4 regions of the Micromonospora sp. NBC_00330 genome follow, and region 2 is predicted to be linked to each of the others. Evidence: riboswitches for the same ligand, from Rfam matches in the RefSeq annotation. Region 2 holds a riboswitch; each other region holds the start of a gene.
The links. A riboswitch is a leader RNA that binds a small molecule or an ion and turns the genes downstream of it on or off. The one in region 2 is predicted to bind cyclic di-AMP.
Positions count from the first base shown of each region.

Region 1 (2,194 bases), 1.7 Mb from region 2:
TTGGTGACCCGGCTCTGCGCGGCGGCGTTGTGCGGCAGCGACACGCCGGCCTTCGCCCAGGCGGCCAGCATCAGCCCGGAGCAGTCGTACGAGTTCGGGCCCTCGGCACCCCAGACGTAGGGCTTGCCGATCTGCGCGCAGGCGAACTTGACAGCGGTGCCCGCGGCGCCGCCGGGGTAGCTACCCGGGCAGGGCGCCGGGCGCAGCGGACCGCCGCCGCCGCTGCCGTACACCTTGAGGCGCAGCTTCTGCAGGCGGTCGATCTCGTCGTTGATCTGCTTCTTCTTCGCCGCCAGTTGAGCTTCCGTGCGGGACAGCTGGGCCACCATCTCGTCCAGTGGCGCCTTCTGCGCGGCCAGCTGGTCGCGCAGGTCGGCCACCTGGCGTACGTCCTTCTGCTGGTTGTGCGCGAAGCGGTCGAGCATTTCGAGCTGGCCGACCACCTCGCTGGGTGACCGGCTGCCCAGCATCGCGTTGACGGTCGAGACGTTCTCACCCATGTAGGCGCGTACGGCCAGGGCGCTGACCTTGTTCATCGCGGCGTCGACCTGGCGCTCGAGCGGAGTGATCCGGGCGGCCAGGGCATCGGCCTGCTTGCGCTTCACGGCGAGGTCGGTGCGGGTGGCGTTGTGCCGTTCGATGACCGGTTCGAGCTTGTTCCAGTCGGCGTCGATCTGGCGCTCGATCTCGGCGACGGACGGGTCGGCGTGGGCCGCCGTGGCACTGCCGGTCAGAACGACGGCGATGCCGGCCAGCGCGGCGAGTGCAGTGGTGAAGCGGGACCAGCGTGGGCGCGGCACGATCGACGCCGGGCCGGCTGATGCCGACCGCTCGGACGACGGCCGCGGGGCATGGAGTGCCACCGGGGTTCCGTACTCCTTCTTCCTGACCGCCTACCGGGTTAGCTGACGGGTTCGGGCGGGAAGTCGGCGCCCTACCGCAATGGCTGCGGATTCACCCCGAGGGACCTGGGTCCCCGGTTCGCTCGGAAACGACTCGGCGGTGTCGGTCCGTTACCGCCCGGGCTGGGCGGAGCTGCTGTCGGGCCGACAAATGACCAGAGTAGAGACGCCTGTTACCGATCCGCAACCCGTGCGGCAGTGACACTCCGTACGGATTGGACTAGGTCACCGACAGTGTGTGAAGAATTCTTTCCATCTACTTCGATAGATAGAAAGGTATTGACGTGACCTCCCGGACGGCGCGATGGTGACCTGACCTCACTCCGCGAGAATCTAGGGGGTTCGATGCACCATCCAACCCTGTCGACCGGCTGGCGCGCGCTGCTCGCTGCCACCGTGGTCGCCGCCGCGACCACTGTGCCACTCTCCGTCGACCCGGCCGCCGCCGCGCCCACCACCGACCGCCAGCAGCAGTACGCCGCAGCAGCCACCGAGTACGGCGTTCCGGCCGTCGTGCTGCTCGGCGTCTCCTACCTGGAGTCCCGCTGGGACACCAACGCCGGCACACCGAGCACCAGTGGCGGCTACGGCCCGATGCACCTGACCGACGCCCGGCACGTGGCCGCCCTGCCCGGGCGCGGCCACCACGACGCCGGCGCCGAGGACCCACGCGGCGACGACTCCCGTCCCGCCCGCGTGCCCGCGCCCCGGCCGGTCGAGGCACCCGCGCCGTCCACCGCCGCGTTGCAGACCGTCGACGCCGCCGCCACGCTGACCGGCGCCACCCCCGAAGCGCTGCGCACCGACGCGGGCCTCAACATCCGGGGTGGGGCCGCGCTGCTGAGCGCGTACCAGAGGGATCTGGGCGCGCCGGTCGGCGCGGACACCGACCCGGCGGCCTGGTACGGCGCTGTGGCCCGCTACTCGGGCGCGGACAGCGCCGACGCCGCGGCGGCCTTCGCCGACGAGGTCTTCACCACCATCGGCGCGGGCGAAGCCCGGGTGACCGACGACGGCCAGCGGATCACCCTGCCGGCCCGCGCGGTGCGGCCCGAGCGTTCCTGGTTGGACCGGCTGGGCCTGCGCCGGCTGGCCCGCCCGGACGGGGTGGAGTGCCCCCGCACCATCTCCTGCGAGTGGATCCCGGCGCCCTACGAGGCGTTCGGCGACGGGGACTACGGCAACCACGACCTCTCCGACCGACCAACACGGCAGAAGATCGAGTACATAGTCATCCACGACACCGAGGCGAGTTGGGCCACGACCCTGCAACTCGTCCAGGATCCGACCTA
Region 1 is NZ_CP108012.1:5,852,334-5,854,527, forward strand. It holds gene OG598_RS26635 (C40 family peptidase) at 1-800, opposite strand, end outside; cyclic di-AMP (ydaO/yuaA leader) riboswitch at 877-1,012, opposite strand; gene OG598_RS26640 (N-acetylmuramoyl-L-alanine amidase) at 1,248-2,194, shown strand, end outside.
Region 1: linked by a shared signal. The riboswitch ahead of OG598_RS26635 (C40 family peptidase) and the one ahead of OG598_RS01150 (coiled-coil domain-containing protein) in region 2 are both predicted to bind cyclic di-AMP.

Region 2 (2,194 bases):
CACCAGGTCGGTGCCGAGCCAGCCGAGCGACGTGACGAGGTGCAGGGTGAGCAGCGCCTTGCGGGTGGTGGGTCGGATCCGAGGCATACCGCGATGCTGCCCGCCGACCGCGGCCGGGTCGTCCGACGAGCGACGACATCAGGGGTACGCCCGGCGACGTAGTCCGGCCCCGGACGCACGTGATGCCTGTGAGTCATCGGCGACTCACAGGCATCACGACGCGTGGGTCAGTAGACCGACAGGTGTACGTGGTTGGTGTGGTCGGTGGACGGGGTGCCGTGAGCCCCGCTGTACGACTTCCACCCGCTGCTGGGCAGCCAGATCTGCCTGTACCAGATCACGTAGAGCACGGCGAGCCGGTCGGCGTTGCGGATGAAGTACGCGGCCAGGTTGTTGCCGTACGTCTTGTCGCCGCCGGTGGCGTCCCCGCCGAAGCCGCCCTTCTGCGCCGCGAAGTCGCAGGCCCTGCCCTTCGGGTGTTCACCGGAGCCGCTGGGGCGGTGGCACGAGACGTACCTGGTGAATCCGGCGGCCTTGGCCTGGTTGAGCGCGTGCAGGGTGCGGGGGGTGATGCAGCCGCTGGCCGGGGTGGGGTCGTTGATGCTGCACGACTCGGAGGGCCAGGAGCCGTCGGAGTTGCGCGGCGCGGCCTTCGCGTTGGCGCTGGAGGTGCCCCGGTTGGAGCCGGCGTCGGCGGTGGTCTGCGGTTTGGGTGTGGTGGCCACGGTCAGGGCCCGTTCGGCCTGCTCCTTGCGCTTGGCCATCACCGCGACCTGCTTGCGCTGTTCGTTGATCTCGCCGTCCAGGGCGACCCGGGTGCGGTTGGCCTTGTCCTTGCTGTTCAGCAGGTCGCGCAGCACCCGGTCCTCGTTGGCCGCCACCGCGTCCAGCGCGGCCGCCCGGTCCATGAAGCCTTCCGGAGTGTTGCTGTTGAGCAGCGCCGACATCGCACCGAGCCGGCCGGTGCGGTAGGCCACCTCGGCGATCTCGCTGACCTTGCCGTTGCGCTGGTCGATCTCGACCTCGATGGTCGTCAGCTGGGTGGCGAGCTGCTTCTGCCGTTGCACTGAGGTGTCCAGGGCGCGCTTCGCGTCCAGGTAGCCCTTGCTGGCCGCCTCGAGTTGGGCGCGCAACGCCGGGGTGCCGCCCTCCTCGTCGGAGTCGGGTGCGGCGGCCCGCAGGCCGGTCGGGGGAGCGGCCGAGGCGGTGCCGGCCGGAAGCGCGACGCCGAGGGCGAACATCGCGACGATCAGGGCCGCCAGTCGGGCGGCGGGTGGTCGTGCTGGTGCCACTGCGCATGTCCTTCCGTCAGCCGCCGACCGGGTTAGCTGACGGGTTCGGGACGGAAGATCCCTACCGCTGACGCGGATACACCCCAGGAACATGGTTCCCCGGTTCGCCCAGTTGGGCGATTAGGCGGCGACCGCCACCGGCGCCGGGAGGGCGCCGCCTGGTGGAGGCCGGGACCGAGCCTACCGGTGCGGATGGGGCGGCTGCAGCCAATGTGACGGACGGTGCGTGCGTCACCACGGAAAATGACGGCCCCGTCACCATTCGATGGAGCCACAGGCTCCAGAAGCGGCGCCGGGCTCGATCTGCAACGTCGCGTGTTCGATGCGGAAGTCGTCGTGCAGGGCGGTACGCGCCGCGGTGAGCACCGCGCCGACCTCCGCGTCGGGTGCCATGGTCAGGTGAGCGGAGGCCACCTCCATGCCCGAGGTGAGCGTCCAGACGTGCAGGTCGTGCACCTCGACGACACCGGGGACGGCGGCGAGCCGGTCGTGCACGGCGGTCACCTGGAGGTGCTCCGGGGCGGCCTGCACCAGGATGCGGATGGCGGCGCGGGCCAGCCGCCAGGTGCGCGGCAGGATGAACACGCCGATGGCGACCGCGACCAGGGGGTCGGCCCACCACCAGTCGGTGACGGTGATGAGCAGCGCCGCGCCGATGACGCCGACTGAGCCGAGCAGGTCACCGAGCACCTCCAGGTAGGCGCCCTGGAGGTTGATGCTCTCCCGGGCCCCGGCGCGCAGCAGCGCGAAGGCGGCGATGTTCGCGAGCAGGCCGAGCACTGCCACCGCGAGCATCGGGCCGGCGATGACCTGGTGCGGGTCGCCGAAACGGCGGATCGCCTCGATCACCACGTAGATCGCGACGCCGGAGAGCAGGACGGCGTTGGCCAGCGCGGCGAGCA
Region 2 is NZ_CP108012.1:234,293-236,486, forward strand. It holds gene OG598_RS01145 (hypothetical protein) at 1-87, opposite strand, end outside; gene OG598_RS01150 (coiled-coil domain-containing protein) at 228-1,292, opposite strand; cyclic di-AMP (ydaO/yuaA leader) riboswitch at 1,298-1,429, opposite strand; gene OG598_RS01155 (cation diffusion facilitator family transporter) at 1,548-2,194, opposite strand, start outside.

Region 3 (2,194 bases), 2.2 Mb from region 2:
CGCCCGCCACCGTCTGACGCGTCGAGGGCCGCTCCGCGTCACGCGGAACGGCCCTCGACGGCGATCGTGCGGGTCAGAGCAGCGACATGTGGACGTGGTCCGTGTGGTTCGACGGCCCGCTGTACGAGCTCCAGCCGGTGGCCGGGAACCAGATCTGCCGGTTCCAGATCACGTAGTAGATGCCGAGCCGGTCGGCGTTACGGATGAGGAACGCGGCGACGTTGTTGCCGTACGTCCGGGTGTCGTTGTTGTGCCACGGGGAGAACCCGCTCTTCTGTAGCGACCAGTCGCAGGCGCGGCCCTTCGGGTGCTCCCACGGCCCGCCGGGGCGGTAGCAGCCGACGAACCGGTTGAAGCCGGCCGCCTTGACCTCCTTGTACGCGTGCAACGTGCGCGGCGTGATGCAGCCGGACGTGGTGGGGTCGTTCTCGCTGCACGACTGGGGCTTCCAGTCACCGTCGGCCGTGCGACCGGGGCCGATCTTCGCGACCTTGGAGGTGGCATCCACCAGGCCGCCGGTGAAACCCTTACCGCCGACGAGGGAGAGCGCCTTGTCGGCCTCGCTCTTGCGCTTGGCCATCAGGGCGGTCTGCTTCTGCTGCTCCCGGACCTCGGTGTCGAGGGCCAGCTTGGCCTGCTCGGCGCGGGCCTTCACCTCGTTGACCTCGGAGAGCTTCTTCTCGTTGACCATGTTTATCTCGTCGAGCATCCCGGCGCGCTGGACGAACGAGTCGGGAGCGTCGCTCTCCAGCAGCATCGCGACCGCGCCGATCCGGCCGGTCCGGTACGCCTGGGCGGCGATCTGCCCGACCTGCGGGGCCAACGCGTCCAGGTCGGCCTTGGCCCGGTTGACCTCCGCCGCCAACTCGCCCTGCCGCTTCTTGGATTTGTCCAGCTTGGACTTGGCGGCGGAGTAGTCGCGGTTGGCCTGCTCGATGACGTCGTTGAGCAGCTTGGGCTCGCCGTCCTCCTCGTGCCCGGACGGTGTGGGGGTCGTCGGGGCGGCGTGCGCCGGGAGCGGCCCGGCGAGCACTGTCAGTGCGGCGATCACGGCCACCACGGGTGTCAACCAGCGGCGTAGGGGTGCCGTCACAATGTTCCCTTCCGTCGACCGCCGACCGGGTTAGCTGACGGGTTCGGGGCGGAAGCGGCCCCTACCGCTGACGCGGATTCACCCCAGGTACCTGGGTCCCCGGCTCGCCGGTTGGCGATTGGGCGGTGGCACCGCAGGCGCCGCTTCGCGCCTTCATCGGTAACCGGCAGCGAGGTTACCCGAGAGTCGACCGGCTGAGCTACGCCTGGATGCCGACCAAAAGCGTCATTTCGCCATAGCGTTGAGTGACCAGTGACGCGGTTCTCAGGGTGGATGCCCGATCTGGTCACGCTGAGGAGTGTCACCATGCCGTATCCGTGCTCCTGTTCGACTCCGGCCACCGGTCGGTGGCCTCGGATGGGGGTGCGGTCCGCGTCCGGTCCGGCTCGTCGGAGCCGGCCGTTCGCGGTGAGCTGAGTGCGGCCAGTGCCTCGCTGCGGTCCGGCTGGGGCCGGGGCGCGGGAGCGTCGGTGGACGCCGTGGCATCGGTACGCCCGGCCGCGGTCACCACAGCGGCCAGCCCGGTGGTCAGCGGCACGGCGGCGATCAGGCCGAGGGTGGCGACCGCACTGCGGACGATCTCCTGCGCGAGGAACTCACTGGTGAGGATCTGCCCGATCGGCCGCGAGTCGGCGGTGAGCAGGAGCAGCAGGGGCAGTGACGCGCCCGCGTACGCCAGCACGATGGTGTTGACGGTGGAGGCGATGTGCGCACGGCCGACCCGGGTGGCGGCGCGGTACAGCTGCAACCGGGTCAGCCCGGGGTTCGCGTTCGCCAGTTCGGTGACGGTGGCCGCCTGGGTGACCGTCACGTCGTCGAGCACCCCGAGCGATCCGATGATGATCCCGGCGAGCAGCAGGCCGTGCAGGTCCACGTCGCCCTGGAACATCGACAGGGTGGTGGCGTCCTCGCTGCCGAAACCGGTGAGGTGGGTCGCGGCCGTGGCGATCGTGGCGAGCACACCGGTCAGCACCAGGCTGCCCAGGGTGCCGAGCACCGCGACCGAGGTCTGTGCGGTGACCCCGTGGGTCAGATAGAGCACCACGAACATGATCAGGGCCGCGCCGACCACCGCCACCAGCAGCGGTGACCTGCCCGCGC
Region 3 is NZ_CP108012.1:5,351,335-5,353,528, reverse strand. It holds gene OG598_RS24220 (carbonic anhydrase) at 1-17, shown strand, start outside; gene OG598_RS24215 (coiled-coil domain-containing protein) at 74-1,093, opposite strand; cyclic di-AMP (ydaO/yuaA leader) riboswitch at 1,098-1,228, opposite strand; gene OG598_RS24210 (YibE/F family protein) at 1,395-2,194, opposite strand, start outside.
Region 3: linked by a shared signal. The riboswitch ahead of OG598_RS24215 (coiled-coil domain-containing protein) and the one ahead of OG598_RS01150 (coiled-coil domain-containing protein) in region 2 are both predicted to bind cyclic di-AMP.

Region 4 (2,194 bases), 3.5 Mb from region 2:
AGCACGACCAGCCGGTCGTCGGGGGCGAGGGCCTGCGCGATCTGCTGGGCGAAACCCGGGAAGGAGTACGACGGCAGCGGCGACGCCCAGCCGTGGCCGGCGAGGTCCGGTGCCAGCCACCGCCCGGGCCAGTGCTGCTCGAGGTACGGGGCCCAGGGCAACCACACGTCCCCTGTCGCTCCCATGCCGTGCAGCAGCAGCAGGACCGGCCTGCGGCCGGCGTGACCACCCGTTTTCTCCACCACGGCCGCAGTCTCCCACGGTTCACTGTCGGGTACGAGAGCCGTCGATGACCGACCGCGCGGACAGACGCCGCGGGCGCCGGCCCCTTGTGGGGGACGGCGCCCGCGGCGGTCAGCGTGCCCGGGTCAGGCGGAGTAGCCCCGGCTGGTGATCCAGTTGGCCAGGTCGATCGTGGTGATCCAGTACGACGGGTCGGCCGGGTTCGCCGAGTCGGCGATCCGTACGGTGCGGCCGTTGTCCTTGTAGCCCACGACGGCGATGTAGTGCCCGCCGCCGTAGGAGTGCCAGCCGCCGTCGGTGTCGGTGGCGTCCCCGACGACGTTGGCCACCACGCCCCGGCCGTCGGTGATGGCCTTCACCACGTCGGCCTGGAGCCGGTCCATCTGGGCCGGGCTGGGCGCGCCGGGGAACATCCGGGTCCGGTACGGGGAGCCCTTCACCTCGGCGTTGAGCACCCGGGTGGTGTCCTCGGCCGAGTTGGTGCCCATCTCGGTGGTGCCCAGCTCGGCGCCGAGCTCCTCCTGGGTGCGGTCGATGCCGGCGGCGCTGAGCGCGTTCCGGGTGGCCGCCGGGCCGCAGTTGTAGTAGGTGTTCTGCGCCTCGTAGTCGTAGTCGAGCACCTTGGTCGCGGGCGGCTTCGGCCGCTCCGGCTTGCGGGTGAGGTCCGGGTTGCTGCTGGCCTTGGCGGCGGGCGACGCGGCGCTGGTGGCCGGGGCGGCAGTGGTCGGCGCGGCGCTGGCCGAGGGGGACGCGTCCCGAGCCTCGCCGCGGGACGCGGCGACGTCGCTGCGCATCTCGGCGACAGTGGTCGCGGTGCGCTGGCCGGCCGGGGCGTCGTCGGCGGTGGTGAGCAGGGCGCCGGTGGTGGTGGCGATCGCGAGGGCCGCGGCGGAGGCGGCGACGATCTGGTACGGGCGTTCGGTGGCGAGGCGGCGGAGCTGACGCTGCAGGGTGTGCTTCACGGGGTCCTCCACGGATCGGGGGGAGAGCGGCACACCGGGGCCGGACCGGTATCCGGGCAGGCGCCAGCGCGCGGACCGTGGTCCGCGGATGGTGAACCGCTCAGGGGAACGCCCGGCGCGGCCGGGCGGGGAAGGCGATGACCCGGGGGGTCAGCTCACCGTCACGCGACGAATGAGCGGGTGCACCGCCGCGCCGTGGAGGCGAGGGAACAACCGAGGGGTGGAAAGGTGCTGCACGAGGATGGGACTCCTTCCGACACCGCCTACCGGGTTAGCTGACGGATTCGGGCGGGAAGACGCCCTACCGCGGGCCGTGGCTCGCGGATTCACCCCGGACTTACTGGTGGGTCCCCGGTTCGTTGATCACGATTAAGCGGGTCGATGCGGCGTCGCGTCTTGCGATCGGTTACCGCACCGGACGGGACGACACTACTGGCGTCTCAACGCCCTGCCAAGCCAGGTTCACCTGCGTAAACCCCAATTGGCGCGACAATTTCTGCGCGTATTGCCGATGATGTGACTCGATGGGACAACCGGTTACGGCGACGCCTGCGGGCGACAACCGGACAGGCCGTAAAGAACGCGGCCACAATCGCGGGAACAATCCCGCCGATCGCGTCGGACGTCCGATTTCGCGATTGGGTGACCGGCCTCACATCACGGATTGGGCTCAACCCACCCGGGCCGGGCGCCACAGTGCCACGACGGCGGGACGCAACGCCCCGGCCACCGTGCGGCGCGCGGGGGCCAGGGTCGGGCGTAGCCGGGCCGCCGCCGCGTACGCCTCCTCGGCGAGGGCACGAGCCGACTCGGCGGCCAACTCCGCGTCGCGCCAGGCGGCCCGCTCACTGTCGACGGCCACCTGGTAGTCGGCCAGCCGCGCATCCCGGACCACCCGACTGATCAGCACCTCCTGCTCGACCGGGTGTCGCCGGGGATCCCAGCCGCGCCGGTGCCCGAACACGTCGCCGAGCTGCGCCATGGTCAGG
Region 4 is NZ_CP108012.1:3,739,376-3,741,569, forward strand. It holds gene OG598_RS16755 (alpha/beta hydrolase) at 1-245, opposite strand, end outside; gene OG598_RS16760 (C39 family peptidase) at 369-1,217, opposite strand; cyclic di-AMP (ydaO/yuaA leader) riboswitch at 1,451-1,591, opposite strand; gene OG598_RS16765 (hypothetical protein) at 1,876-2,194, opposite strand, start outside.
Region 4: linked by a shared signal. The riboswitch ahead of OG598_RS16760 (C39 family peptidase) and the one ahead of OG598_RS01150 (coiled-coil domain-containing protein) in region 2 are both predicted to bind cyclic di-AMP.